DNA from 4 places in the Massilia luteola genome. Region 2 is predicted to be linked to each of the others. Evidence: predicted binding sites of a transcription regulator. Region 2 holds the regulator's gene; each other region holds the start of a gene.
What was found. The regulator sigma-54, encoded in region 2, starts transcription at its own class of promoters, with help from an activator protein. The targets are predictions, from matches to a motif close to TGGCANGNAANCTGCTTT.
Positions count from the first base shown of each region.

Region 1: the regulator sigma-54 is predicted to act here: its motif matches at 2,258-2,275, upstream of U9J41_RS22990 (pilin).
Region 3: the regulator sigma-54 is predicted to act here: its motif matches at 5,394-5,411, upstream of U9J41_RS10320 (PEP-CTERM sorting domain-containing protein).
Region 4: the regulator sigma-54 is predicted to act here: its motif matches at 5,047-5,064, upstream of U9J41_RS16870 (PEP-CTERM sorting domain-containing protein).

Region 1 covers NZ_JAXOFN010000027.1:63,178-70,608, forward strand. Annotated here, with positions in the region: gene U9J41_RS22980 (flagellar brake protein) at 1-187, shown strand, start outside; gene U9J41_RS22985 (O-antigen ligase family protein) at 206-1,696, opposite strand; gene U9J41_RS22990 (pilin) at 1,754-2,179, opposite strand; gene sucD (succinate--CoA ligase subunit alpha) at 2,743-3,624, opposite strand; gene sucC (ADP-forming succinate--CoA ligase subunit beta) at 3,642-4,811, opposite strand; gene U9J41_RS23005 (DUF2889 domain-containing protein) at 4,900-5,457, opposite strand; gene recX (recombination regulator RecX) at 5,802-6,260, opposite strand; gene recA (recombinase RecA) at 6,313-7,389, opposite strand.
Region 2 covers NZ_JAXOFN010000005.1:145,400-152,830, reverse strand. Annotated here, with positions in the region: gene lptA (lipopolysaccharide transport periplasmic protein LptA) at 1-288, shown strand, start outside; gene lptB (LPS export ABC transporter ATP-binding protein) at 285-1,079, shown strand; gene U9J41_RS08530 (RNA polymerase factor sigma-54) at 1,082-2,587, shown strand; gene hpf (ribosome hibernation-promoting factor, HPF/YfiA family) at 2,689-3,048, shown strand; gene U9J41_RS08520 (enoyl-CoA hydratase/isomerase family protein) at 3,172-4,254, shown strand; gene rapZ (RNase adapter RapZ) at 4,390-5,253, opposite strand; gene hprK (HPr(Ser) kinase/phosphatase) at 5,528-6,463, opposite strand; gene U9J41_RS08505 (PTS sugar transporter subunit IIA) at 6,480-6,962, opposite strand; gene queF (NADPH-dependent 7-cyano-7-deazaguanine reductase QueF) at 7,330-7,431, opposite strand, start outside.
Region 3 covers NZ_JAXOFN010000007.1:69,280-76,710, reverse strand. Annotated here, with positions in the region: gene prsT (XrtA/PEP-CTERM system TPR-repeat protein PrsT) at 1-1,044, shown strand, start outside; gene U9J41_RS10340 (N-acyl amino acid synthase FeeM domain-containing protein) at 1,161-1,937, shown strand; gene U9J41_RS10335 (ThiF family adenylyltransferase) at 2,005-2,892, shown strand; gene U9J41_RS10330 (nitroreductase family protein) at 2,889-3,953, shown strand; gene U9J41_RS10325 (glycosyltransferase) at 4,032-5,297, shown strand; gene U9J41_RS10320 (PEP-CTERM sorting domain-containing protein) at 5,487-6,368, shown strand; gene U9J41_RS10315 (SDR family NAD(P)-dependent oxidoreductase) at 6,433-7,230, opposite strand; gene U9J41_RS10310 (GMC family oxidoreductase) at 7,274-7,431, opposite strand, start outside.
Region 4 covers NZ_JAXOFN010000016.1:39,812-47,242, reverse strand. Annotated here, with positions in the region: gene U9J41_RS16905 (hypothetical protein) at 1-310, opposite strand, end outside; gene U9J41_RS16900 (Lrp/AsnC family transcriptional regulator) at 481-876, opposite strand; partial or broken gene U9J41_RS16895 (transposase) at 875-1,209, opposite strand; gene U9J41_RS16890 (hypothetical protein) at 1,747-2,109, opposite strand; partial or broken gene U9J41_RS16880 (IS5 family transposase) at 3,223-4,201, opposite strand; partial or broken gene U9J41_RS16875 (thiamine pyrophosphate-dependent enzyme) at 4,083-4,439, shown strand; gene U9J41_RS16870 (PEP-CTERM sorting domain-containing protein) at 5,095-5,700, shown strand; gene U9J41_RS16865 (hypothetical protein) at 5,769-6,140, opposite strand; gene U9J41_RS16860 (sigma-70 family RNA polymerase sigma factor) at 6,259-6,948, opposite strand; gene clpP (ATP-dependent Clp endopeptidase proteolytic subunit ClpP) at 7,111-7,431, shown strand, end outside.

The DNA.
Region 1 (7,431 bases), on a different contig from region 2:
CAACCAGGAAATCCGCGTGCGCACGCGCGCGGCCGTGCGCAACATCAGCGCACTGTCCGGCGGGCCGGAGCAGGCCGAGGGGTTTGCGTATGGCGTGCAGTTCGTGGATCTGGATCCGGTGCACTACACGCTGTTGCAGAATCTGACGTATGAGGCGTTGCTGGCGGATCGGCAGAAGATCGTCTGAGTCCTGACCGTCTCTGCTTTAAAAATAGCCAGTAATCCACAGCCGTGGCCAGTGCTGCCCCTGGTTCGCCGCTTCCTGGGCAGCCGTGAGAGGTTGTTGCTCGTAGCGCGCGACCACGTCCTGCCAAACGCCGGCCACCCCAGCCATGGCGACCACCACGAGCAACGCACCGCCGGCTCCCCCTACGATATTGGGTGCGGCGGGGCATGGAGCCGGCAAAACGGTCTTGTACCACCCGATTGCACAGCCGAGATACAAAGCAATTGCAAGCTGACTCTGTGGCATGACGAACAGGCCGGACACGAGCCCGTCGACCAGGATCGCGACCGCTCCCATCAGCAGAGCCGCGAAAATGGTCTGGTTGGCGATGTCTCCTTCCGCGATCTTGCGGCCGGCGTGCAGAAGTGCACGAAGTGCCAGCACGATCGTTGCGAGCAGACACGCCAGCGCAGGCAGTCCCCATTCGCTGCCGAACTGCATGAGCCAGTCATGCGGATGGGCGCCGATGTGCAGGTCGCCGGCGTAATGGGCAAAATGCATTGGTCCGACGCCGAGCAAAGGATGTTGCGTGATCAGGTCGGCAGCGCGACGCCAGAGGAACATGCGTCCCGATGCGGGATCGTTGGCCGTACGCTCGACCACAAAGGAAATCGCCCGCATCCCCTGTGCCCCGAGGACTGCGGGAACGGCGACCAGCAGTATGAAATACGTCACGAGGCCCAGTGCCGCCGTCAACGCGGCCATCCTCAGGTAAGGAATTGCGGTACGGCGCAGGACAATCGCGATGATCGTGCAGCCCATCGCGATACCGACGAGCGTTCCGCGCCCCGTGGTGGCGATGAGTGCCGTCCACCAGTAGATTGTGACGCCCAGCCACAGCGGCCGCAATCGGTCGGTGCGGGCAGTCAGGCAGCACAGCAGCACGAACAGCGGCAGGATCGACGTCTGAACGTGATTAAAAAAGCGGAAATTGCTGAATCCCCACGCAAAGTCGTCGGGTGTCAGTGGATTGCCAAAACAGAAGGCGCTTACATAGGCGACCAAGAAATATACGCTGTACAACACGACGGTCGCGGCGGTTGTTTGCAGGATGAGGCGAAGGGCTGCCGGTCCGCGGCGGACGACTTCGTCGCCGACCTGCGTCGCGAGCAGATAAAGGAGGAACAGCGCCGCAACTTCGAACAAGGCGAAACGGGGCGAGAATGCCATCGTGCCGCTGGTGATCCCCAGCGCGAAGAATGTCGCAAGGCAGATGCCGGCAGGGCCCTCGAATAGCGGGCGAAGCTTGAGGCGGCGTCGGACCAGGACCATGACAGCGCCCACGAGCAGCACAGCGATTTCAAGGATACGCTGGCGGTCATGTCCTGCCACGACGAGGAAGTTCGCGTACAAGGCTGCGCACAAGAGCACACAGAATGGCATCGTTCGAACGTTGCCCATGGTCCAGTCGCGCGCCTGGCCGGCCTGCATTTCCGTCAGCATGATTTCCTCGTTTGTGAACAGGTTCAAGACCGGGCCCCAAGAAAAAACCCCGCCGTAGCGGGGTTTTCTTCAGCTGGATCGCGATTACGAACCTGCGACGCAACCGGTCGTGCCAGCATATTTCGGATCAACCGTGGTACCGCAGCTCCAGTGGCCGTCGTCACCGCGGGTCACCGTGACGGTGTGGGTATTCACATCCGACGGACCGCCGACGATGGTGCACTGGATCGTGGTGCCGGTGACCGCGAATGCGCTGCAGTTCTTGGTCGCTGCCGGCATTTTGATGTCGGCGACAGCGGCCGGGGTCCCACCGTTGTTCAGCAGGTCATCGAAAGCGGTTTCGCCCGAGGCGATTTCCTGATAAGCCATCGTGAACTTCGACTTGGTCACATAGCTCTGGTAAGCCGGGATAGCGACGGCGGCCAGGATACCGATAATCGCGACAACGATCATCAGTTCGATCAGGGTGAAGCCGGCTTGGGCTTTCTTGACGATTTTCGGTGCTTTCATGATGTCTCTCCAGGTTGGGGGCACTGCAAATTAAAAGGGTATTTCGTATCCAGTACTGCTTGCTTCTGCCCTTTACTATATGCAACCGACGTGCCAGGTCGTTTCCATAGGAAATCGTTAGCAATGTGCTACCAAATTGTGGGTTTTCGCGCATTTTCCGCATTGCCGCATGACAATTTTTGTCATCGGACATGGCGAAATTTGTCAGCTCGACAGATTTTGTTGAATCGCGACAAAAATTGTCAGCTCGTCGTATCGACTTGGCACGAATCGGGATACGGGCCGGATTTACGCCGCTTCGCCTTGACCAAAGAGCTTTGCGGCTTCTTGCCCGCTCATGCTGCTTGGCAGCGCCTCATATCCGATTCTTGTTCATCGGCTCGCAGCTTCGCTCCGCACCTCCTTTCCACGGTCAGTCACCCTTCCGCAGTTGCGCTTCACTTTGCTCGCTGTGGCCAGCTCGCAGCGGGACTTGCACCCGCAAGAGTGCGCCCATGCTGAACGCACAAAAAAAACGGGACGCACGAATGCGTCCCGTTTTCATCGACTGCGAATCCGGAGGATTACAGCATCGCCTTCAGCAGACGAGCCATTTCCGACGGGTTCTTGGTAACCGTGATACCGCAGGCTTCCATGATTTCCAGCTTGGCCTGTGCCGTGTCGGCACCGCCCGAGATCAGCGCGCCGGCGTGGCCCATGCGCTTGCCCGGCGGCGCGGTGACGCCGGCGATGAAGCCGACGACCGGCTTCTTCATGTTGTCCTTGATCCAGTAAGCGGCGTTCGCTTCGTCCGGGCCGCCGATCTCGCCGATCATGATGACGGCGTCCGTGTCCGGATCGTCATTGAACATCTTCATGATGTCGATGTGCTTCAGACCATTGATCGGGTCGCCGCCGATGCCGACTGCCGACGATTGGCCCAGGCCCAGCGCGGTCAGCTGGCCGACGGCTTCGTACGTCAGGGTGCCCGAACGCGACACGACGCCGATGCGGCCCTTCTTGTGGATGTGACCCGGCATGATGCCGATCTTGATCTCGTCCGGGGTGATCAGGCCCGGGCAGTTCGGGCCCAGCAGCAGGGTCTTCGAACCAGCCTTGGCCATGCGGTCCTTGACTTCCATCATGTCACGGACGGGGATGCCTTCGGTGATGCAGATGGCCAGGTCCAGCTCGGCTTCCACGGCTTCCCAGATGGCGGCGGCGGCGCCTGCCGGCGGGACATAGATCACGGAAACATTCGCGCCCGTGTTCTGCTTGGCTTCCTTGACGCTCGCGAAGATGGGGATACCTTCGAAGTCCTCACCGGCTTTCTTCGGGTTCACGCCTGCGACGAAGGCTTCACGGCCGTTCGCGTAGTCGCGGCACATGCGCGTGTGGAATTGGCCGGTCTTGCCGGTGATACCTTGGGTGATGACTTTGGTGTCTTTATTAATCAGAATCGACATTTTATTTCCTTCGCGAATTAAGCTTGGCCAGCTGCAGCGGCAACGACTTGCTTCGCTGCGTCTTCCATGGTGTCAGCCGAGATGATCGGCAGGCCGGAATCGGCCAGCATCTTCTTGCCCAGGTCTTCGTTGGTGCCCTTCATGCGCACGACCAGCGGCACTTGCAGCGACACGGCCTTCGAAGCGGTGATCACGCCTTCGGCGATCACGTCGCAGCGCATGATGCCGCCGAAGATGTTGACCAGGATGGCTTTCAGGCCCGGGTTCTTGAGCATGATCTTGAAGGCTTCCGTGACCTTCTCGGCGGTTGCACCGCCGCCGACGTCCAGGAAGTTGGCCGGCTCGCCGCCGAACAGCTTGATGGTGTCCATGGTGGCCATGGCCAGGCCGGCGCCGTTCACCAGGCAGCCGATGTTGCCGTCGAGCGAGATGTAGGCCAGGTCGAATTTCGAGGCTTCGACTTCAGCCGGATCTTCTTCGTCCAGGTCGCGGTAGGCGACGATTTCCGGATGACGGAACAGGGCGTTCGAGTCGAAGTTGAACTTGGCATCCAGGGCGATGACCTTGCCGTCGCCGGTCAGGATCAGCGGGTTGATTTCGGCCAGCGACGCGTCGGTGTCCCAGTAGGCTTTGTACAGGCCTTGCAGGTTCGCGCGCGCGGCGGCGATCGAGGCTTCCGGCACGCCGATCTTGGCGGCGATGCTGTCAGCGTCAGCGTCGGTCAGGCCGACGGCCGGATCGATGGCGATGGTGTGGATCTTTTCCGGGTTGCTGTGCGCGACTTCTTCGATGTCCATGCCGCCTTCCGACGAGGCCATCAACACGACGCGCTGGGTGACGCGGTCGGTGACCAGCGACACGTACAGTTCTTTCTTGATGTCGGCGCCTTCTTCGATCAGCAGGCGGCGGACCTTCTGACCTTCCGGACCGGTCTGGTGGGTCACCAGTTGCATGCCCAGGATCTGGTTCGCGTATTCGCGCACTTGTTCCAGCGACTTGGCCACTTTCACGCCGCCGCCCTTGCCGCGGCCGCCAGCATGGATCTGGGCCTTGACCACCCAGACCGGACCGCCCAGCTCTTCAGCTGCCTTGACAGCCTCGTCGACCGACAGGCATGGAATGCCGCGCGGAACGGTCACTCCGAATTTTCGGAGGATCTCTTTGCCCTGATACTCATGGATTTTCATGCTGGCTTCCCTTCTTCTGTTACTGATGTAGTTTAGAAATGCGAATGGATAAATAAAGCGACAGATCCGGAGTCTACTCCGGACGACACTACCCCGGCACCGCCTTGAGCGACCAGCGCGGATAGTACGTTTCGACGGCGGGGCCATCGACGCGCAGCGCGTGGCAGCGGTCCAGTTCGTAAGGCCGCTCGGTCGAGGCATCGACCGAACGGTTGGCCATCGCGTCGTCGGCGAAGGCCTGGATTGCCGCGGTGGGCAGGACTTGCGCGAGTTCGGTCAGGTGGGTGCAGCCGAGTACCCCGGACAGGCGGTCCTTCAGATGCAATCGGAAATGTTTCAGCAGCGACAGGCCGATCAGCTTTTTATAAGCAGGAGCGATGGTGTCGCAGAAACCAGGATAGGGTACGGCATCGGACGCCGCTTCGGCGTCGACGATGGTCATGTCGCGGTCGATGGTCACGCGCAGCTTGAGTTCGTGCACCGGCAAGCCGGCCGGACGCGGGCCGGAAGGCAGGGCGATGTCATGCGTCTTGGTGTCGCGGATGCAGGCGTCGAGGTCCCACAGGCCATCGTCGCGCGCGAACACGTCGACAGTGATGGCGCGCGTGTGCCGAGGCTTACGCGGAGCGGGTGGAGACAGGGGCATAAACACCAATGCCGGAATGCGGCGAAAAAATTTGCAGCCGTTGTGCCTGATGCACGTTGCCGCAGCTTCTACGGCAACAACCGCTCTTGCGGCGCTGCTTAAACCATGAAAGTTTAGCACAGGGTGCCGGGCTGTGCACCGTATCCTCGGTCACGCAGGGCTTTTTTTGGCGGGGAGATGCCGGGAGATGTTGCTAACTTGTGATGGCGAAAACGCAAGCGTGCAAGCGTGGCCGCACCACCGGACTGTCATAAACGGGACGGCAGTCGGTCATTCACAACGTTGAGATCAGGCGGCCGGAGAGAAAGCCGGCGCGGAGACGAAAGATGTTCGAGCGGGATGGATCAGATGTCGTCGTCTTCGTCGTCACGACCCTGCAGCGCGGCACGCACCGCACTTTGGGAAAAACCACGTTGCAGCAGGAAGCGCATCTGTTTGCCGCGTTCTTCGGCATCCTGCGGAACCGTGCCGAACTTGCGGCGCCAGACTTCCCTGGCCCGTTTGGCTTCGGTGTCCTTGAGCCCGGACTTGAGCTCGTCGAATGCGTCGCCCTTCACGCCGTGCTGCTGGAGTTCGGCGAGAACGCGGGCGTTGCCGTAGCGGCCGGCGCGCCGGTTCACCAGCGATTCGGCGAAACGCTCCTGCGACAGCCAGTTGTTCTTTTCGAGGAAATCGAGGAGGGCGTCGACGTCGTCGCCCTCCTCGGCATAGCGAGACAATTTACGCCCCAGCTCGAGCCGGCTGTGCTCACGCATCGACAAATATCTCAACGCGCGGGCTTTCAGGCTGAGAGGCTGCCTCATCCAGCGCAGCCTTCAGCCCAACCTCTCGGTTGCGGGACGGGCATCGAGACGATTACTCGTCGCCGACGGCCGCCAGCTGGGCGGCATCGCCACCGGCCGGGACCGGCCCCAGTTCACGCACGCCGAGGGCGGCGCGGACCTTGTTCTCGATCTCGCGTGCCAGTGCCGGACGCTCCTTCAGGTAGATGCGGGCATTGTCCTTGCCTTGGCCGATGCGTTCGCCACCGTAGCTGTACCACGAACCCGACTTCTCGACGATCTTGTTGTCCACGCCCAGGTCGATGATCTCGCCTTCGCGCGACGTGCCTTCGCCATACAGGATGTCGAAGTGCGCTTCCTTGAACGGCGGCGCGATCTTGTTCTTGACGACCTTGACCTTGGTTTCGTTACCGATCACCTCGTCACCCGTCTTGATCGAACCGGTACGGCGGATGTCCAGGCGCACGGAGGCGTAGAACTTCAGCGCGTTACCGCCGGTCGTCGTTTCCGGGCTGCCGAACATGACGCCGATCTTCATACGGATCTGGTTAATGAAGATGACCAGGGTATTCGTACGGTTGATCGATCCGGTCAGCTTGCGCAGCGCCTGGGACATCAGGCGGGCTTGCAGACCCGGCAGCGAATCGCCCATGTCGCCTTCGATCTCGGCGCGCGGCGTCAGCGCCGCCACCGAGTCGATGACCACCATGTCGACGCTGCCCGAACGCACGAGCGCGTCCGTGATTTCCAGTGCCTGTTCACCCGTGTCCGGCTGCGAGATCAGCAGCTCGTCCAGCTTGATGCCCAGCTTTTGCGCATAGGTCACGTCGAGCGCGTGTTCGGCGTCGATGAACGCGCAGGTACCGCCCATCTTCTGCATCTGGGCGATGGTCTGCAGGGTCAGCGTCGTCTTGCCCGACGATTCCGGGCCGTAGATCTCGACGATACGGCCGCGCGGCAGGCCGCCGACGCCGAGTGCGATGTCCAGGCCCAGGGAGCCGGTCGATACAGTCTGCACTTCCTCGACGGGCGCATTGGCATCCATGCGCATCACCGAGCCTTTGCCGAACTGCTTCTCGATTTGCGCCAGTGCTGCGGCCAGCGCCTTGCCCTTCTCGGCAGCATTTACTACAGATTTCTTATCGTCCATAACTTTCTTTCTGTCCTAGAGTGAACCAAGGTGTGGGCCGCT
Region 2 (7,431 bases):
GGCCCCGACCTGTGGGACGAAGGCCAGGCCCAGCGCATCGAATACGACGAACGCAACGACCTCGTGAAGCTGTTCTCGAAAGCCATGATCCGCCAGCTCGAAGGCCAGAAGGTCACGCAGGAAATGGACAACGAATTCATCTCCTACGATAACCGCAAGGAAGTGCTGGTCGGCCGCAACGACGCCAGCGGCGCGGACAAGCCCGGCAATGGCCGCGGCAGCATCACGCTGCAGCCGCGCCGCACGCCCGCGCCGGCCGCGGGTGCCACGCCGGCGGGCAAGCAATGACGGAGGTCCGCACGATGGAGGCCCATACGGACATCCCGCCGGCCGAATGCGGCGGCAGCACGCTGGTCGTCAACGGCCTGCAGAAGAGCTATGGCAAGCGCCTGGTGGTGCGCGACGTGTCGCTGCAGGTCGCGTGCGGCGAAGTCGTCGGCCTGCTGGGCCCGAACGGTGCCGGCAAGACGACGTCGTTCTACATGATCGTGGGCCTGGTGCCGTCGGATGCCGGCAGCATCGACATCAACGGCACCGACGTCACGAGCCTGCCGATCCACCGGCGCGCCCTGCTGGGACTGTCGTACCTGCCGCAGGAAGCGTCCGTGTTCCGCAAGCTGACGGTGGAAGAGAACATCCGCGCCGTGCTGGAATTGCAGCGCGAGAACGGCAAGCCGCTCACCAAGACGCGCATCGCCGAACGCCTCGACGAGCTGCTGACCGAGCTGCAGATCGAAAAGCTGCGCGAGAGCCCGGCCCTGTCGCTGTCGGGCGGGGAACGGCGGCGCGTGGAGATCGCGCGCGCCCTCGCGACGAATCCGCGCTTCGTGCTGCTCGACGAACCGTTCGCCGGCGTGGATCCAATTGCGGTCATCGAGATCCAACGTATCGTGCGCTTCCTGAAGGAGCGCGGCATCGGCGTGCTGATCACGGACCACAATGTGCGCGAGACGCTGGGCATCTGCGACCGCGCCTACATCATCAACCAGGGGGCGGTGCTGGCATCCGGCCGTCCCGACGACATCATCGCCAATGAATCGGTGCGGCGCGTCTACCTGGGCGAACACTTCCGAATGTAGTCATGAAACAGACGCTGCAACTCAAGACTTCACAGCACCTTGCACTGACGCCGCAACTCCAGCAGTCGATCCGGCTGCTGCAGCTGTCGACTCTCGAGCTGCACCAGGAAATCGAGCAGGCCCTGAGCGAGAACCCGTTGCTCGAACGGCTCGACGATCCGCTCGACCGCTCCGTACGCCTGCTGGCCGACGGCGCCATCAACAGCGCGCCGGCATCGATGCAGGCCGGTGAGGCGCCGGCCGCGCAGGGGCCGAGCGCGGAGGGCGGCGCGCCCGCCGAGAACGGCAGCGGCGAGAGCGGCGCCGATGCCGGCGGCGACAGCGGCGAAGGCGCCGGCAGCGAAGGCGGCGAGGACTGGGGCGAATTCGGCCGCAGCAGCGGCAGCGGCGGCGAGGACGAGGACGGCCGTCCGCAGCTGGAAGCGAGCCCGGTCACCTTGCGCGAGCACCTGATGGAACAGGTCCGCATGACGTGCTGCGCGGCGCGCGACTGCGCGCTGGTGGAACTCGTCGTCGACGCGCTGGACGACAATGGTTATCTGGACGAACCGCTGGACGACATCCACGCGCGCCTGCCGGCCGAACTGGAGATCGAGTTCGAGGAACTGCGCATGGCGCTGGCCCTCGTGCAGAGCATGGACCCGCCCGGCGTGGGCGCGCGCAGCGCGGCAGAATGCCTGGCCCTGCAGATCCGGCGCATGCCCGGCGTGCCGCTCGTCACGCGGCGCATGGCGCTGGTCATCGTCGAGAAATACCTGACGTGGTTCGCGCAGCGCGAATTCAACAAGCTGAAAAAGGCGCTGGACTGCGACGACGAAGACCTGCGCGAAGCCCAGACCATCATCCGCCAGTGCAATCCGCATCCGGGCGCGGCGTTCGCGTCGGATGTGTCAGACTTCGTCGTGCCGGACGTGATCGTGCGCCGCGCCAAGGACGGCTGGAGCGTGCAGCTGAATCCGGAAGTGATGCCGCGCCTGCGCGTCAACAGCGTGTATGCGGCGCTGATGAAGCAGGGGAAATCGGAATCCCAGCTGGGAGCACAGTTGCAGGAAGCCAAGTGGCTCATCAAGAATATGCGTCAGCGCTTCGACACGATCCTGCGCGTGGCCCAGGCCATTGTGGATCGCCAGCGCAACTTTTTCTCGCATGGCGCCGTCGCAATGCGGCCCCTTGTTTTACGTGAGATAGCTGATACACTAGGTCTACACGAGAGCACAATTTCTCGAGTCACAACTCAGAAATACATGCTGACCCCGCACGGCATGTTCGAGTTGAAGTATTTCTTCGGGAGTCACGTTGCCACCGAAGCGGGAGGCGAAGCATCGTCGACGGCAATACGGGCCCTCATCGTACAACTCACAGGAGCAGAAGACCCCAAGAACCCTTTATCCGACAGCAAGATCGCGGAGATGCTAGGGGAACAGGGAATGGTTATCGCGCGGCGCACGGTCGCCAAATACCGTGAGGCGCTGAAGATCCCTCCCGTCAGTCTCCGCAAATCCTTGTAGCGAGCTCTAGTAGCAAGCTCTTGCAGCAAGCTCTGGCAACAACGCTGCCTCCATGCCCGGATGCGCGCACGGCACGGCAGCGAATCTTCAAAGGAGTGTGTATGAATCTCACTATCAGCGGACATCATCTCGATGTAACCCCAGCAATCCGAGAATACGTACAGAACAAGCTTGAACGCATTACCCGCCATTTCGATCAAGTGATTGACTCCCACGTCATCCTCTGCATCGACAATCTCACCGAGAAAGAAAAACGCCAGAAAGCCGAGATCAATCTGCGTCTCGCAGGCAAGATCGTCCATGTCGCCAGTGCCGCGCACGATTTATATGCCGCGATCGACATGCTGATGGACCGCCTCGACCGCCAGGTCGTCAAGTACAAGCAAATGCTCAAGGATCATGACAACGCGTGCATCAAGCGCATGTCCGAAGGGGGAGAGGAAGAACCCGCCGCCGCGTGATGCCACGCGTGCAGCAGCATCAATGACAAAGGGCGCATCGGCGCCCTTTTCGATTTTATGCGCCACCCATGCGCGTTAGAATGCGGTTCTGCTTATTCCAATAACACTTCAATAACACGAGACATGACCGAACACGTGCAAACGCGGGTCGCCAACCGCACCGGCATCATCACCCTGGACCGCCCCAAAGCCCTCAACTCGCTGTCGCTGGACATGGTCCGCGCGCTCACCGCGGCCTTGCTCGCCTGGCGCGGGGATGCCGGCGTGGACGCCGTCGTCATTACGAGCACGAGCGAGAAGGCGTTATGTGCCGGCGGCGACATCCGCTTCTTCCACGAGGCCGGCAGGGCCACGCCGCGGACGGGCAGCCCGCTGCTGGAAGATTTCTTCACCGAGGAATACGCCCTCAACCACCTGATCCATTTTTATCCGAAGCCGTATATCGCGCTGATGGACGGCGTCGTGATGGGCGGCGGCATGGGCATCGCCCAGGGCGGGCCGGACTGCGGCCTGCGCATCGTGACGGAGCGTTCCAAAATTGCCATGCCCGAGGTGAACATCGGCCTGTTTCCGGACGTGGGCGGCAGCCATTTCCTGTCGCATGCGCCGGGCCGCCTGGGCCACTACCTCGGCGTGACCGGCGTGACCATCGGCGCCGCGGACGCCATCTACGTGGGGCTGGCCGACGTGTTCGTGCCGTCGGCGCAGCTGGATGCCCTGCGCGCGCTGGTCGACGCGACGCCGGGCGCGCAACTGGCCGCCGCGATCCGCGCGTTCGCGGCGCCGTATGCGGCGCAGGCCGGCACGGGCGAGCTGGCGGCGCAGCGCGATGCGATCGACCGCCACTTCGGCGCGGATTCCGTGGCGGCCGTGATGGCGTCGCTGGAGACGGACGCGAACCCGTTCGCGCAAAAGACGCTGGCCACGATGCGCCAGCGCTCGCCGCTGATGATGTCGGTGACGCGCGAGATGCTCGTGCGCGGCGCCAGTCTCGGCGTGGCCGACTGCCTGCGCATGGAACGCTCGCTCGTGCGCCGCACCTTCGAACACGGCGAAGTGCTGGAGGGCGTGCGCGCGCTCGTGATCGACAAGGACAATGCGCCGCGCTGGAATCCGCCGCTGCTGGCCGACGTCACGCCGGAGATGGTCGCGTGGTTCTTCGCGCCCGTGTGGCCGGCGCACGCGCATCCGCTGCGCGACCTGTGATCCGGTCGTTTGCCTCTGCGCGTGGGCAAAGGTTGCCCACCCTACGGACTTGTGTCACGCGTGATCGTGCCCACGACAGTCACCGTAGGGCGCGCACCCCGTGCCCGCGACAGCGCACGCGTCACGTCTGCCGCTTCAGGGCTGCTCGCGGTGCCTCACGACGACCCGTTCCGTGTCGGCGAAATAAGACCCGAGGCGCTCCGCCATGTACACGGACCGGTGCTGCCCGCCCGTGCAGCCGACGGCCACCGTCAGGTAGCTGCGGTTGTCCTTCTTGAACGACGGCAGCCACTTGGCGATGAAGGCGCGGATGTCGGACAGCAGTTCGGCCGCCTGCGGCTGCGCGTCGAGGAAGGCGATCACGGGTGCGTCCTTGCCGTTCAGCGGGCGCAAGGTGAGGTCGTAGTACGGATTCGGCACGGCGCGCACGTCGAACACGAAGTCGGCGTCGAGCGGCACGCCGCGCTTGAACGCGAACGATTCGAAGTACAGCGTCAGCGGCGCGTACGTGACCTCGGCCAGCTCCTTGACCCAGGCGCGCAGCTTGTTCGCGGACAGCTCGGACGTGTCGATCACGTGGCCCATCTTTTCGATCTGGCCGAGGCGGTCGCGCTCTTCCGAAATGCATTCGATCAGCGTGCGGCGCGATGCCGGGTTCTCGCCCGGACGCAGTTCGTGCGACAGCGGATGGCTACGCCGCGTCTCGGAAAAGCGCGCGACGAGCGAGTGCGTGCTGGCGGTGAGGAAGATCACCTTGACCTGGTGGCCTTCGTCGCGCAGGGTAGCCACCGTCGTCGGCAGTTCGGCCAGCGATTCGGCGCTGCGCGCGTCGACGGCGACGGCGATGCGGCGGGTCGCGCCGCCGTCGACGTTGCCGACGAGGGCCGGCAGCAGGGCCGGAGGAAGGTTGTCGACGCAGTAGTAGCCTGCGTCTTCGAGGACGTTCAGGGCCACGGATTTACCGGAGCCGGAGATACCTGTGATGAGTAGGATGCGCATGCGGCGATGATAGCATCGGCCGATGTTTACCGCAGTGCACCAGGCTTATGGTTGAGGTATTTGCAACAGGGAACTTGGGTTCCCGCCTGCGCGGGAACGACGATTTGGCGTACCCAGCCTCGACAACGTTTCCCGCGCAGGCGGGGATCCGATGTCGCATGCTTGGCCCGCACTGCACCGCACCGCACCGCACCGCACCGCTAATCGCTGCTCATCGCCTGCCGCTGGTGGAGCAGGGGTTTCGCGGAGCACGGCTCCGCACTGCACTGCAGCGCTAATCGCTGCTCATCGCCTGCCGCTGCCGTTCCATGAACTCCTGCAGCGTATCGATCCCGCGCAACTGCAGGATCGTATTGCGCACCGCGGCCTCCAGCAGCACCGCGATGTTGCGGCCGGCCGCGACGGGGATGACCACTTTGCGGATCGGCAGGCCCAGCACGTCCTCGGTGGGGAAGTGGAAGGGCAGGCGTTCGACCTCTTCGTCCAGCGCGCCGCGCTTGACGAGGTGGACGATCAATTTGAGGCGCATCTTGCGGCGCACGGCCGTCTCGCCGAAGATCGCCTTGATGTCGAGGAGGCCCAGGCCGCGCACTTCCAGCAGGTTTTGCAGCAGCGGCGGGCAGCGGCCCTCGATCATGTTCGGGGCGATGCGCGAGAATTCCACGGCGTCGTCGGCGACCAGGCCGTGCGAGCGCGAGATCAGTTCCAGGCCCAGCTCGCTCTTGCCGAGGCCCGAGTCGCCCGTGATCAGCACGCCGACGCCCAGCACGTCCATGAACACGCCGTGCATGATGACGCGCTGCGCCAGCTTCTTCGACAGGTACACGCGCAGGTAGTCGATCACCTGCGCGGCCGGCAGCGGCGTCGAAAACAGCGGGATATTCTGCTCGTCGCAGATGGCGAGGATGTCCGGAGGCGTGTCGAGCCCCTGGGCGATGAACAGGGCCGGCGGCCCGCCCGCGATCAGTTCGCCGATCAGGTGGCTGCGCGAGCCGGATTTCAAGCGCTGGTAGTAATTCAGTTCCTGGTGACCGAACACCTGCATGCGGCCCGGGTGGATCAGGTTCAGGTGACCCACCTGGTCCGCGGCCGAGACGGCGTCGCCGGAAATCTGGCGCTCGCCGCCCGGGAATCCGGCGAACCAGCCCAGTTGCAGGCTGTCGCGGTTGTCGTCGTATAGCCGTTGGATGGTCAGCGGAGTCTGCAGCATGTTCCCTTTCGCAAGGTCAGCCGAGAGCTTGCAGGCTCGGCTGCCAGTTGATGATGCGTTCGTAGACGGCGCGCGGGTCGTTATCGGTCGTCAATGCCGTGCGGATGGCTTCGTCCGAGAACAGTTCCGCGATCTCGGACAGGATCTCGAGGTGCTGTTGCGTGACATGGTCCGGGATCAGGAGAAAGAACAGCAGCTTGACCGGCTGGCCGTCCGGCGATTCGAACGGAATCGGTTCGAGCAGGCGCACAAAGGCGGCCAGCGGCGCCTTGAGGCTTTTGCTGCCCTTGATGCGGCCGTGCGGCACGGCGACGCCGTGGCCGAGTCCCGTGGATCCGAGGCGCTCGCGCGCGAACAGGTTGTCCGACACGGTGGACCGGGCGATGCCGCAGTTGTTCTCGAAGATCAGGCCGGCCTGCTCGAAGGCGCGCTTCTTGCTCGACACTTCCAGATCGAGCTGCACGTTCTCGAGCGAGAGGATTTTGCTTAGATTAGTCATAAAACGCTTCTATTGCGGTGCACCCGGGGGTGCTTGCGAGCGGGAATTATAGGCCGGTTTTATGGCCGTGTAATTCGATTTCGCATGTCGTCCGGTGCCTGTGTGATCCCCGTCGCAAACCTTTGCGTAAAGACCTCGCATCCGACAATCGGACATGCGCAATTTCCGCCACGAAATCCCGGGTTTTACGCACAAAACATCTTCCCGGGGCCTCTTTTACCGATTTTTCTAGCGAAAACTTGTCGCTTTGCATATCCGGCGACACGGCGGAACGCCGGCCGGCATGGCCGGGCTGGCGTCGCAAATGTCGTTGGAAACGTACACTGTAGATGGGGGCGATCGACGAAAAATCACCCATCCACACTGTCTATTGACGTGCAGTGCGCAAATTCGGCAGTTTTCCGGTGGTGAAATTGGCGCGCCATGGGTTGATGTCCAGGCCGCCGCGCCGGGTGTAGCGTGCGTACAC
Region 3 (7,431 bases), on a different contig from region 2:
ATCACGCTCGGCCGGCACTACCTGCGTACGGGACAGCCACAGAAAGCCCTGACCCTGGCACGCAAGTTCCAGACCGCCAACCCGACCAATCCCGAACTGGTCGAACTGCTGGGCCAGGCCCAGATCGCCAACAAGGACACGTCCGGCGCGCTGGAAACCTACAGCAAGCTGGTGAACCTGGTGCCGAAATCGGCCGCGCCGCACCTGCGCCTGGCCGGTGTGCACATGCTGATGCAGAACAATAATGCCGCCGCCGATGACCTCAAGCGCGCCATCGAGCTGCAGCCGGACCTGATCGCCGCCCGCCTCGCCCAGGTCGAGCTGTCCATGCGCATGGGCCACGCGGACGAGGCGCTTGCCATGGCCCGCGAGATCCAGAAGACCAACGCCAAGTCGCCCGTCGGCTATGCGACGGAAGGCGACGTGCTGATGGCGCAGAAGAAGCCGGCGCAAGCGTTGCCGGCCTACGACAAGGCCCTGGCGCTCGACAAGGCACCGCAAATCTTCGTGAAATCCCTGCAAGCCATGACGCTGGCCGGCAAAGGCAAGGAAGCGCAGGCACGCGCGGCGCAGTGGCTCAAGGACCACCCGGATGACGTCCTGACCGGCATGTACGTGTCCGAGAACAGCCTGGCCGCCAAGGATTACAAGGCGGCGATCGCGCGCCTGGAAGACATCGTCAAGCGCCTCCCGAACAACGCCGCCGCGCTGAACAACCTGGCCTACGCTTACCAACAAGAAAAAGATCCGCGTGCCCTCGCGACTGCCGAGCAGGCATTCAAGCTGGCGGACAACAACCCCGGCATCATGGACACGCTGGGCTGGCTGCTGGTCGAGCAGGGCAATACGGCCCGCGGCGTACCGTTGCTGCAGAAGGCCAGCGGCATGGCGCCGAACTCGTCGGAAGTGCGCTACCACCTGGCGGTGGGCCTGAGCAAATCCGGGGACAAGGCGGGCGCGCGCAAGGAGCTCGACAAGCTTCTGGCGACCGATAAATCGTTCGCCCAGGCGGATGACGCGCGCGCATTGCTAAAGGCTTTGTAAGAAGCTAATATACATTAATAATTAAATAATAATCCGTGCCCGGCAGCGCCAGGGCCGGGGTCCGGAACTTCCGTCCGCCGTACGCGGGCGTTTTTAAACAATTGGGGAATCCTGCGATGACGACTTTCGACGATTTCAAGGATCCAGAGGGTAGTTCTGCCGCATCCCTATCGGACGCTCATGATTTCAGCGATCGCGATAATATGACGCCCTCGCAATATGAGGATGTCATCGTGAACCACGATTCGTATGGAATCCGGCTTACCGATACTGCGGACGGGCGAAATTCGGCAAGTATGCTGATCAACAAGATGTATGCCTGGCGTGGTTACTCCGGGACGCACCAATTCAGCGACGACCCGAATCGCATTACCCTCACCGCCACCGACAAGGGCGACGTGGTCGGTACGCTCACGATCGGTATCGACTCGCCGATCGGCCTGATGGCAGACCAGATCTTCAAGGAGGAGCTGGACGCACACCGCAACTATGGCGCGCGCCTGTGCGAGTTCACGAAGCTGGCGTTCGACCCGTCGGTACGTTCGAAGACTTCGCTGGCCAACCTGTTTCACCTGGCCGTGATCTACGCCCGCGACATCCACCAATGTACGGATATCGTCATCGAAGTGAATCCGCGCCATCGCCGTTTTTACGAACGCATGCTCGGTTTCCAGCAGGAGGGCGAACTGAAAATCAACCCGCGCGTCGAGGCACCGGCCTACCTGTTGCGGGTAAATCTGGAATTTGTAACGGAACAGATCCAGAAATTCGGCGGCACTTTCAGCGCCGATAACAACGTGTCCGAACGTTCGTTTTATCCCTATTTCTTCTCGCCGCGCGAAGAACGAGGCATCATCAATCGCCTCCTGCGCATGGACGAACAGCACGCATAAAAAGGGCTGTGCGTTGCAGATCTCGTCGCTGCGGCCCTTTTATCGATAAAACCGTTTTTCCTCATCAATGACAAATCCGTTCCGCTATGAACAGGCGTTTTCGCGCAATATCGGCTGGGTGACGCCGGCAGAACAGCAGACCCTGCGCGGCAAGCGTGTCGCCATCGCCGGCGGCGGCGGGGTCGGCGGCGTACACCTGCTGACCCTCGCGCGCCTGGGCGTGACAAAATTTCATATCGCCGATTTCGATACCTTCGACATCGTCAACTTCAACCGCCAGGTCGGCGCCATGATGTCGACGGTCGGCCAGCCCAAGGCCGAGGTCCTGGCCCGCATGGCCAAGGACATCAATCCCGAAATCGACATCAAGATCTTTCCTGACGGCGTCAACCAGGGCAATCTCGATCAATTCCTGGACGGCGTCGACCTGTACGTCGACGCGCTCGACTTCTTTGCGTTCGACGCCCGCCAGCAGACGTTCGCCGCCTGCGCCCGCCTCGGCATCCCGGCCACGACGGCCGCGCCGCTGGGCATGGGAGCCGCCCTGCTGAACTTCATGCCGGGGCAGATGACGTTCGAAGAATATTTCCAGTGGGGCGACCTGCCGGAACTGGACAAGGCGATCCGCTTCGTCGTCGGCCTCGCGCCGGCCGGCCTGCATCGTCCCTATCTCGTGGTGCCGGAGGCCGTCAACTTCGTGGAACGCCGCGGTCCGTCGACCTTCATGGCCTGCCAGTTGTGCGCCGGCATCGTCGCCACCGAGGCGCTCAAGATCCTGCTCGGACGCGGCAAGGTATTGGCGGCACCGCACGGCGTGCAGTTCGACGCCTATCGCAACAAGCTGGCCCATACCTGGCGCCCGGGCGGCAACGGCAATCCGCTGCACCGCCTGATGATCGCCGTGGGCAAGCGCCAGATGACGCGCCAGCTGGCAGGGAAAGCGGTACAGGCATGAACCTCCCGCAGACGATCCACGACATCCTCGACCTGGCGCGCTGGGCGCCGAGCGGCGACAACACCCAGGTCTGGCGTTTCGAAGTGCTCGGCCCCGACCACGTCGCCGTGCACTTTTACGACACGCGTGAGGATACCGTGTACGACTTCCGCGGCCGCCCGAGCCAGCTGTCGCACGGCACCTTGCTGGAAACGATGGCGATCGCCGCCACCGCCCACGGCCTGCGGACCGAGATCACCCGGCGTCCCGACGACCAGGATCACCTGCCCGTGTTCGACGTGCGCTTCGTGCAGGATCCGACGGTGACGCCGAGTCCGCTCATCGGCGCGATCACGACCCGCAGCGTGCAGCGCCGCGCGATGAGCACGCGCGCCCTGCTGCCCGAGGAAAAACGCGCCCTCGAGGATGCCGTCGGCGACGGCTACGACGTGCGCTGGATCGAAGGCTTCGGCGGCAAGATGGCCGCCGCGCGCCTGATGTTTTCGAACGCCAAGCTGCGCCTGACGATGCCGGAAGCCTACGAGGTGCACCGCCGCATCATCCACTGGAACGCGCGCCACAGCCCCGACCGCGTGCCCGACCAGGCCCTGGGCGTCGACGCCGCCACCCTGCGCCTGATGAAATGGGCGATGGTCAGCTGGGGTCGCCTGTCCATGATGAACCGCCTGATGGGCACCTGGGCGCCGCGCCTGCAGATGGACCTCGTGCCGGGTCTGCGCTGCGCCGCGCACTTCGTCATCATGGCCAGACACGCGCCGGAAACCGTCGAGGATCATGTCGCCGCCGGCCGCGCCGTGCAGCGCTTCTGGCTCACGCTCACCCACCTGGGCCTGGCCATGCAGCCCGAGATGACGCCCCTGATCTTTTCGGCCTACGTGCAGCACGGCGAATCGTTCTCGACCGTCGAGAAACTGCATGGCGCGGCGCGGCAATTGCAGCAGCGCCTGCACAAGCTGATCGGCACCGGCAACGGGCATCCGGTCTTCATGGGCCGCCTCGGCGCCGGTCCCGCACCCCAGGCCCGTTCGCTGCGCAAGCCGCTCGAAGAACTGATGAAGTAACCGGTGGCGCGGGCATCCCGCGCCGCCGGCGTCGTTTGCCTGGCACGTTCCCGCAACCCTTTCACGATCAACGCCCCTATGGAACGTATCAAAATCCTGTTCTTTGCGGAAGCCGTGACGCTGGCCCACGTCGGACGTCCCATCGCGCTCGCGCAATCCCTCGATCCCGCGCGCTTCGACGTGCATTTCGCCTGCGCCGAAGGCTATGACTTCTGTTTCAACGGGACGCAGTTCACCCGCTGGACCATCCACAGCATTCCCAGCCAGCAATTCCTCGATGCGCTCGCGGGCGGCAAGCCGGTGTACAACACGGCGACCCTCACCGGCTACGTGGAAGACGACCTGCGCGTCCTGGACGCCGTCCGTCCCGACATCGTCGTCGGCGACTTCCGCCTGTCGCTGTCCGTCAGCGCGCGGCTGCGCCGGATTCCCTACGTGTCGCTGATGAATGCGTACTGGAGCCCGTACGTCGTGCAGCATTACGCGGTGCCGCACATCCCGCTGACGCGCCTGCTGCCGATCCGCATCGCGAATGCGATCTTCCGCATGGCGCGTCCGGTCGCATTCGCCTCGCATTCCGTCCCGCTCAACCGCGTGCGCCGCAACTACGGCCTGCCCTCGCTGGGCACCGACCTGCGCAAGGTCTATACGGATGCGGACTACAGCATGTACGCCGACGTTCCCGACCTGTTCCCGCCGAAAAGCCTGCCGCAGCAGCATGCGTATATCGGTCCCATCATCTGGGCACCGCCGCTGGCCAAGCCCGAGTGGTGGGACCGAGTGCCGCAAGACAAACCCATCGTCTACGTCACGCTCGGCAGTTCCGGCCAGGGCCGCCTGCTGCCGCTCGTGCTGGAAGCACTGGCGCCGCTGCCGGTGACCGTCATCGCGGCCACCGCCGGGACGATCGACGTGGCCAGTGCGCCGGCGAACGCCTTCGTCGCGCCCTACCTGCCGGGCGACCTGGCGGCGCAGCGCGCCAGCTTGGTCGTGTGCAACGGCGGCAGTCCGACCAGCCAGCAGGCCCTGGCCGCCGGCGTGCCGGTGCTGGGCGTCGCCAGCAATCTCGACCAGTTCCTGAACATGAGCGGCGTCATCAAGGCGGGCGCCGGTGCGCTGCTGCGCGCCGATCGCTTCCGCGCGAAGAAACTGGCACGCCAGGTGCGCGCGATGCTCGACGATCCGGCCTTGACGGCCGCGGCGCGGCGGGTGGCCGATGCGTTCGCCAGTTATCCGGCGCCGCAACGCATGGCCGCCTTTTTGGAAGGGGTGCGTGCTTTCCACCGCTTTGCGCCGGCGCACAGGGTGGACGACGACGACACCGTGCTTTCCGACGTCGATTAATTGACTGTCGGAATTTTTTACATCACGCATCCGGCAGTTTACGATTTCTCTTGTTTTATTGTTTAAGTCCTTGATTCTAAACAGGGTAGCACAGGCTGGCATGGGGCTTGCTTTAGCTTGGGTATAAGCCCGCGATCAAAACGGGCTACTCCCCCGACAAATTTAACCAGCAGATTACTTGGAGCCAATATGAAGAAGTCGTTTCGCAAGCTGATCCCGGTCGCAGCCGCCCTTGGTTTCGCACTCGCCGCATCGTCGGCACAAGCTTTCACCCTGAAGGATGGCACCAACGTCCTGGCATCGGATGCCACGACCCTGGACTGGAACACGACCGGTAGCGGTGTTGCGAAAGGCGTCGGCCCGTTCGGCTCGCCGCTGAGCGTCGGCCAGAACTTCCAATTCCTGTACCAGTCGAACCTGGCCAGCATCGACGGCAACACGACGAACGCGTTCGACTCGGGCCTGGACTTCAACGCCAACGGCACCAAAGGCGCCGGCAAGGCTTTCGAATTCACGATCGTCGCCAAGCTGACCGAAAAAGTCACGAGCCTGGCAGGCACGACCGCAACGTTCGGTCTGGCCGGCACGGCTGCCGACAACAAAGTCGCGATCTACTACGACACCGCCGCCAACGCCTCGACCACCGGCGGCACCGGTTTCGACGACGGCCAGCTGATCGCCCTGCTGACCATCGTGCCGAACAACACCCAGTCGACCTTCACGATCGCTGGCGCCGGCGGCCAGGGTTCGACCAAGCTGAACGCAGACATCGTCGAGACTGGCGACTTCATCGACCCGGCCTACCTGCAAGGCGTGACCCACCTGCTGTTCGGCGTGAACTTCGAATCGAACCTGAACTTCCCGGCTGGCAACTCGGCTACGCTGAACTTCCAGAAAGGCGGCAGCGCCCTGTTCCCGGATTACACCGTGGACACCGCGCACGACATCGTCTTCAAGGTCGACGGCTCGAACACCTTCGCCCTGCCGGAACCGGGCACCATGATGCTGCTGGGCATGGGCATGCTGGGTCTGGTCGGCGCACAGCGTCGTCGTCGCGCTCCGAAGGCCTAATCCGCCTGCCGGACCGGCTTCATGAAAAAACCGCGGTTTCGACCGCGGTTTTTTTATTGCCGTTTCACTTGCCTTCGGGCGGCTTGAACATCTTGCCGACTTCGCGGATGACCATCGCGTGCGGCGCCAGCCCGGCAAACACGCGCTGCTTGTAGGTTCCCCTGGCCGCGTTCACGACCGGCACGTCGCGCTCCAGTCCCGCCAGCGATGCCCGCACGACGTCGGCCGGCGCATCGCGCTCGACGAGGGCACTCTCGTAGGCGCCGGCCTTGGCGTCGAACTCCGTGGCCGTCGGGCCCGGAACGAGGGTCTGCACGAGGATCCCGCGCGCCTTCCACTCGCCATGCAGCGCCTGGCTGAAGCTCTGCACGAAGGCTTTGCTCGCCGCGTACACGGCCATATACGGCACCGGCTGGTAGGCCGCGGCCGACGATACATTGATCACGGCACTGCTCGGGAACGAGGCCAGATGGTCGAAGAAGCGGCGGCACGTCGCGACGAGCGCGGTCGTGTTGAGCGTGTTGAGTTCGTCGTAGACGCTCGCATCGGTCGCCTCGAACCGCCCCCAGCGCCCTGCCCCCGCGTTATTGCACAGCAGGCGCACGCGGATGCCCGCGCCGTCGAGTTCCGCGCGGATGCGCGCCACGGCGGCGAGATCGGCCAGGTCGGCCACGATGGCCCGCGCCTCGACGCCGTACTCCGTGCGCAACGCCTGGACGACGGCCAGCAGCCGCTCTTCACGCCGCGCCACGAGCACCAGCCGCATGCCGGCCTGCGCCAGCTGGCGGGCGAATTCCTCGCCGATGCCGGACGACGCGCCGGTGACCAGCGCCCAATGGCCTTTTAAGTCGGAAAGCCGCATGGGCGATCTCCTTGTCGATGGATGATGAATAAATAAAGCCGCGTCAGGCCTGCGCCAGCAGATAATCCGCCACGCGCAGGGCGTTCGCCGCGATCGTCAGGCTCGGGTTGGTGCCGCCGGACGACGGGAAGAACGAACTGTCGACGACGTACAGGTTGGCGAGCCCGTGCGCGCGGTTATTGCGGTCGAGCACGCTCTGTG
Region 4 (7,431 bases), on a different contig from region 2:
CTGCCGGCGCCAGCCAACCCTGTTTCCAGAACAGCAGGCAGGCACGGTGGCACTGGTCGTGAAAACTGCCGTCGCAGCGGGCGTCCTGTAGAAAGACAGCGTCTTTCATTTCGCGAAAGCCATGGCCGACGACACACGTCCGGCGCGCGCTTCGAAGCACGCGGATGCAGGATCCGCAATACGCCACCATTTCGGGCATGAACGGCAGGCCATCGAGTTTTCCTTCTTCATCCAATGTCGCGAGAATTTCACTCGGACTCTTGACTCTCATGAGCCGCGCTCGCGGCGGACGCCGGTTTTCACGCTTCATGTTGGCCTCTCGTCACGCCCTTTGCTCGATGCGGTTGTATGCGGGATGCATCAAGTATCGGGACAGATGGCGGGGGCAGGATTGCGTCAGCTCAATCGGAACAGGGGGGGGCACTTGCGCATCGTCGCTACGCCGCGTTTGTGTTCGTGATAGAGGGACGCAGGGCCGGATCAGTCCAGCGGCGTATCGACGCGCTTCAGCGTGCGTAACACGAGATTCGACTTGCTGTGGCGGGTGTCGTGGATCTTGTACAGCTTTTCGCGCAGCATGCGTTCGTAATCCTTCGTGTTGTTGACGGCGATGCAGATGAAATAGTCATAGTCGCCCGAGATCAGCGGTTCTTCCAGCACTTCCGGTATCTCCTGCGGCGCGCGCCCGAATTCGTACAACGTTTCCTCGCTGTTGTTGTCGAGCGTGACCTGCACGATGACGGTGTTCTGGTAGCCGAGGAGCTCGACGTCGACCTTGACCGTATAGGTCTGCAGCAGGCTGTTGTTGCTCATCCGCTTGATCCGGTTCCAGCACGACGTGCTCGACAGGCCGATGACGGCACTGATTTCCTGCAACGGCGATATGACGTTTGCTGCCGAGTTTTCCTCGGTCAGTCAGGTTGGGGCCAGTTTCCTGGTCCCTGGGGCTGGCTACGCCGCCCCATCAATATTGGCATGACTCCAATCAATTTGGTCGTACTCGCGCAGCCTTTACAACATGGCCAGATGTCGCTTCGCGCAAACCCCGGCAGGCTGCCATTCATGTAGTCGGCGCCAACACATCATTCCGCTGGCAAAGCCCAGTTCTAGCGGCAACGCATCCCAAGGAATGCCTGTCTATAGGACATACAAGATGTCGTTCAGGGCCGCTTGGTCATCGATCGAACGGAGTCGGACACCATTTTGGGAGGCGACAAATTCGGTATCAAGGCCACCAGCGCTATTCACAACTCTTTGCTAAGGAGCGACTGATTTATTAACTGCGCGATAATAAATTTTTTTATAAATCAACGACTTACGATCGGCGTGGCAGCAAAAAACCGATTAAATCAGCACTTCCTTAAGTGTGATATAGTCTTATATTTCGTGAACTTCTTTGTGATTTTTAAATTTGCGTTTCAGTTGATTTATGACCACCAAATTATACTTATCAGCTAAGGGTCGGTATATCCTCGCCGTTGTATGTTTATTAGGATTATTTTTTCCTTTTTTTGTTATTCTTGAAAAATATAATCGAATATCGACGATAGAGCGAACAAAGCAGTCCGTCATTGCCCATGTAATTTCAACGAACTGCTCTAACCATGGATTGATAGAATATGAGTATTTTGTTGGAAAAGAACGTTACGTAGGTACTGAATCGGCTTCGACTTGCGGGTTTGGCGCTTGTGCCAATGCGAAGCTTGGGGCTTCATTACAGGTCTCATACTCTAGTTATGATCCAAATCAATCTACTTGCGGCACGACTGACACTGAGATGAGTAGTTTAATTTTCCAATTTATTTCGCTTTCTATAATTACCCCTTTTCTAGTTATCAAGATCTGGCGCATTATTAAATCTGGCGAAATTTGACTCGAAACGATAGACTTAAGGGCACCTCGAATAACCCGATTCTTGATCATCAGCACTGTCGGGTAAGGCGGACGACCACCCTTGGCACGAGAAGGCGTCGGCGCGGCTGCATCAATGCGAGCGGCCAGTGCGTCGAAATCGACGTGTTCGGCCAGGCCTACCAAAGGATCGCCTATTTTTGCTCGCCGGTCTTCGCGCTCCTGCTCGGCAAAAAGGCAGATCCGGGGTTTCATCATGACGACGCTCGCTGGCTGGTTCGATGTCAAGATTTTACCCAGCCGTCGTCAGGTCAGCCGAGGTTTTTCGAGGTGCCCCTAAAGTCCTCCAGCATAGCTCTTGCACAAAACAAAGGTTGGTTTCGACACGGCAAATCTCACACGAAACCAAACAATTATCTATATGCACAAACAATACTATTCGTTTACTACAAATCGATATTGAAAAGGTTTTTCAAGATCAGCTTGAACATAATTTGCCAATCGTTTCAAATCAAAGGTATTGTTATTGCTGCACTCCAGTCGAGGAGTATCATTCTGGAGAATTCTCGATATTAATACTTTGTTGCCTAATTTTTGATAGCTAGAATTATATTTTATGGATGCGTATTCATAGGAAACATTTTCTGGTAGGGAAACGACCGATACTTGTTCGGGTATATTAACGGTAAATCTTTCTTCCATCCGGCGTACGCCGCATAAAAATTTTTCGCGTTGAACTTTTTTTGTAAGTTCTTTAGCGAAGTTTCTAATAGAAAATTCCCCTCCAAACTGACTATCGATAGTTAGCCTCCCTCCGGATTTTTTAATAACGCCAATCGCGGAGTAAGATGCATCTGGCTAGTTAATATCTTCTTTCGACTGCTTTCAGTTTGCCGAACTGTCAATAATTCTAATTCGCAACATCGCTTAAAATTCTACCAAAATGTAACATTTCCAAAATGTAATGTTAGATGGATTTTTCGGTTCATTATTGTTGCTACTTGAAGTGCGGGCCCTCGCGGCTCCCAGACGTCGAAACGGTTTTAGCCGCTTAGAGTCGCTAACCCAATTGGACGTGAGGCAATGCCGGGGTTTTCGTAGGGGGCATGCAGGCGAAGAGTTGGCAAAGAGCTATGGATTGCGCTGGAGCCCTTGATACCGAATTTGTCTCTTCCCGAAAGAGTGGCCGACGCCGTTGGAGCGATGACCAAGCGGCCCTGAAGGTCACCTCGAATAACCCGATTGTCGGCATGAGCGAGGCAATCTCAGGCTTGATTCGGCGTCGCCATGCCGGCGCGTCGTCGGGATGTCGATAGTTACGTGAACTTGGATGAGGTCAGTTTGGCAGCCGCAGGCTGCCAAACTGCTGGTTCAGAACGGTGCTACGCCGTGTTCCTTCAAAAAGACGAGGCGCTTGAGGTTATAACCGGCGGCCTTTAGCTGCAGGACGAATGTGGTGCGTACGATCCCCAGACAACGCACCAGTTTGCCGCCCATTTGGGCCAAGGCGCCAAACACATGCTCGACACGAGCACGCGGCGTAGCGATACCGCGGTTACGCTGTTTCTGTGTCTCGGAAATACCTTTGGTCGCGTGGCCTCGTCGCTGGATGTGCACGCGCCAGCCGGCTTGCTTCAACCTCATTTCCCTTTCAATGCTGGGGTAGCCGCGATCGGCATAGATGTCGCGGCTAGTATTGCTCGGGGGCGATCTTGCGGATCAGCTTGCAGCGCTTGTCGACGCTGGCGTGCAGCTTGTAGCCGAAGTGATTCCTGCCGTGCTTTTTGGTCCACTTCGCATCGACATCTTTTTGCGCGCGCTTGTGTGGTTTCCAACCCAGCGGCATCGTGCCTTCCTTGACCGTCCCGGCTTCCTCTCGCTTGTTGCGCTGGATCGGCGCTTGCACCAGCGAGGCGTCGACGATTTGCCCGCGGCGCGCCAAATAACCTTGCGACAGCAGTTGTTGCTGGACTTGCTCGAATACCTGATTGCCCACGCCGGCCTGGGCCAGTCGGTCACGGAACAGCCAGATCGTCTTGGCGTCGGGGATGCTGCTGCTCTCGGTCAGGTCGAGAAAACGCAGGAAACTGCGGCGGTCCAGCAATTGGTGCTCCAGGGCGTCGTCGGCCAGGTTGTACAACTGTTGCAGCACCAGGATCTTGATCATCAGCACTGTCGGGTAAGGCGGACGACCACCCTTGGCACGAGAAGGCCTCGGCGCGGCTGCATCAATGCGAGCGGCCAGTGCGTCGAAATCGACGTGTTTGGCCAGGCCTACCAAAGGATCGCCTATTTTTGCTCGCGGGTCTTCGCGCTCCTGCTCGGCAAAAAGGCTGATCCGGGGTTTCATCATGACGACACTCGCTGGCTGGGTTCGATGTCCGGATTTTACCCAGCCGGCGTCAGGTCAGCCGAGGTTTTTCGAGGTGCCCTTCAAGCACGTCCGGATGGCGGTCCAGCACGGCTGTCCCGTCAAGGTGATCTTGTCGAACAGCGGTTGCGTGGGGATGGTGCGCCAGTGGCAGGAATTGCATTACGATGGGTGCTACTGCCATAGTTACTCGGAAGCGCTGCCGGATTTCGTCGCGGCGCAGACGGAAAACTGCTTTCCGATTCGAGCGACCGGACTCTGTGTGCTATGAACCTCAGTGTTTTCGGAAGAATGATGAAGTAGAGTTTTTTCAGACACTCGACCCCATTGCGTACCGTCCGATGTCTCAGGCTACCGCATCAAATGATCCGTCGCTGCGATCGTCATTGAAATAACGGATCCCGCCATCGCCGCACTTACGAACCAGGCCAGCATTCCTTTTGCGACGGTCCGGTATTTGACGCGTTCTAGAGGATTTATAAACCGGACATGGCAGGTTGCATGAGCGGAAAGTCTCGAACGATCACGACCGACCGGAACCGGGCCCATTGCAGACATTCAGCGCGGAAGACGGTCCGGATCATTCAAGTGTAAGAACTGATGCGTTCAAGGCAAATCGAATCACTTTTCTTTCATCCGTAAAAAATGAAATGATCAGAAGTGAAGTGGTCGCGATTGTACGCTGCCGCTGGACGAATAAAAAATGGGGTAATTGGGGCGCCGGCGCAGCTGCCATGCAATAGGAATGTCGACGGTTTTTACAGATATCCGCACCTGCTACCGTTTTTGCCGATTAGGTGGTTGATTATTTGCGGATTTTTTTGCGGCACGGTTCTTGCGTCGCTTCTGGCTCCCCAACCACGGAGTCAACCATGCTCAAAAAATTGCTCGTTCTCGCGTTTGCCGGTTGCGTGTCGATGTCGGCGTCGGCCGCCTTTATCCAGTACGATTTCAAGAACGTGACGTTCGACGACGGCCTGCCGCTGACCGGCTGGTTCGTCCAGAACACGACCAACCAGGCCATCGCGTTCTACGACTTTCAAACCGGCTACCAAAACTATATCCCCGCCTTCGACTCGAACGTGACGTCGGCTTCGATCACGACCAATGGCGGCCCGACCAGCTTTGACGCCTGGTCCGAGAACATCGGCGACTACCATGGGGATATCTACCTGTATTTCGGTTTTGACACGGGCTCGGCCAGCTATACCTTGTCGGGCCGCGAGTTCAGCACGTATCTGTTTGCGCAGCCGGGCGAGCTGCCGCGATCCCACGCCATCCAGTCGGGCAGCGTCGAACTGGGCCAGATCGATCCGGGCCTGCTGGCGCTGCTCGAATCGGGTAGCTCGGGCTTCCAGGAAGTCGTGCCAGCCCCCGTGCCAGGGAGCGTGCCGGAACCGGCCAGCCTGGCGCTGGTGGCGGCCGGCCTGGGCCTGATGGGCCGCCTGCGCAAGCGTACGAAGCCCGGCGCCGCCTGAAATGAAACGCCCGCAATGCGGGCGATGTTCGTCCGCTGGCGGGCTTAACTGATAGTGACGCTCTACAGTTAATTTAGCCAGGGGACGAGAACGATCCCGAACGCATGCGAAATCGTAAAGGTCATTGCAGCAGCGACCATGGCAAGTCCGAAGCCACCGACCACGAGCAGCCAAATGCCGTAGACGATCGGGTGTTTCGAAAACTCAACGTTCAGCCCGCGTCCTTGCAAGGGAGCTTTTTTACGCCAAACGAAAGCCATTCCTATTGTCAAAAAAATGCCGAAAAGAAACACTCCGAGGGCAACTACAGGCTTTTGGTATGTTTCTGTCAAATTTCCTGCGCCAAGGAGGCAGGTGAACATCACCCCAAGATACCCATAAAGTAGATATTTTTTCATTCCTGGTTTATCTATTGTCTGCTTTTGGCCGAACCCGGCCATTTATCCCCGCATCGCATCTCGCCATGCGAGAAAAACGTATCGGCAGTCACAACCGATTGACCGCACGGCCCGATAGCAGACTTCCGCATGCCTCCGTGTGGCGGCCCTGGCAGCCGCACTAAGCCGCAGCCAGCACGGCATAGACCGCATCGTTGGCACACGCCCGCGTGCCCGCGCGCACGGCCATCGGCTGCGTGTCGCTGAGCAAGGTCATCATCGCGGGGACGTCGCGGCCGTCCAGCGCGGCATGGAAGCGCCGGATCAGCTCGCGGCACAGCTTCTCGTCAGGCGGCGTCTGGTCCGCGTGCGCGCGCAGGCGCCGGCGCGCGCGCGACAGGTGCTGGCGCGCGTTCGCCGGACTCAGGCCGAGTGCCGCCGCGATGTCGGCATGGCCGCAGTCGAATACGTCGTGCAGCACGAACGCCAGGCGCTCGGCAGGCGACAGGCAGGCCAGCAGGCGGGCGAGCGCCCCGGCCAGTGCCGCGCGCCGCAGCAGGCCGTCTTCCGGCGGCGCGGGCGCCGCGGCGGGCACCAGTTCCAGCGCGGCCTGCGCCGCCGCCGCGTCGCGCACGCGCTGGCGCAGGCGGTCGATCGACTGGTGCCGCACGACGGTCGTCAGCCAGGCCGCCGGCGTCGCCAGTGCGTCGCGGTCCGCGCCATGCCATTTGAGAAAACAGTCCTGCACGACGTCCTCGGCGTCCGCCTCGCTGCCGACGATCCGCACGCTGATCGCTTTCAGGCGCGGGCGCAGTCGTTCGAACAGGGCGCCGTCGGTATCGGTGACGTCGGTATCGGTGATACATGGCATCGCTATTCTCCTCGTTGCGGTGGTGGTGCCACTTGACGCGCGGCGGCGGCCGGATGTGACACGGCGGCGATTTATTTTTTTGCCGTCACACGGCGGTGCGCGGCGAGCGTCATGCGGGCAGCGAATCCATTTTGCGATTCGACTTGCCACGAAAGGACCATCATGACATCGCGTTTCCCCCAAGGCCTCGGCCTCGTGCCCACCGTCATCGAACAGACAGGACGCGGCGAACGCGCCTTCGACATTTACTCGTGCCTGCTCAAGGAGCGGGTGATCTTCCTCGTCGGCGAGGTGACGGAGCAATCCGCCAACCTGATCGTCGCGCAGCTGCTGTTCCTCGAGTCGGACAATCCGGACAAGGACATCGCACTGTACATCAACTCGCCGGGCGGGTCCGTGTACGCGGGCATGGCCGTCTACGACACGATGCAGTTCGTGAAGCCCGATGTGTCCACGCTGTGCACCGGATTCGCCGCCAGCATG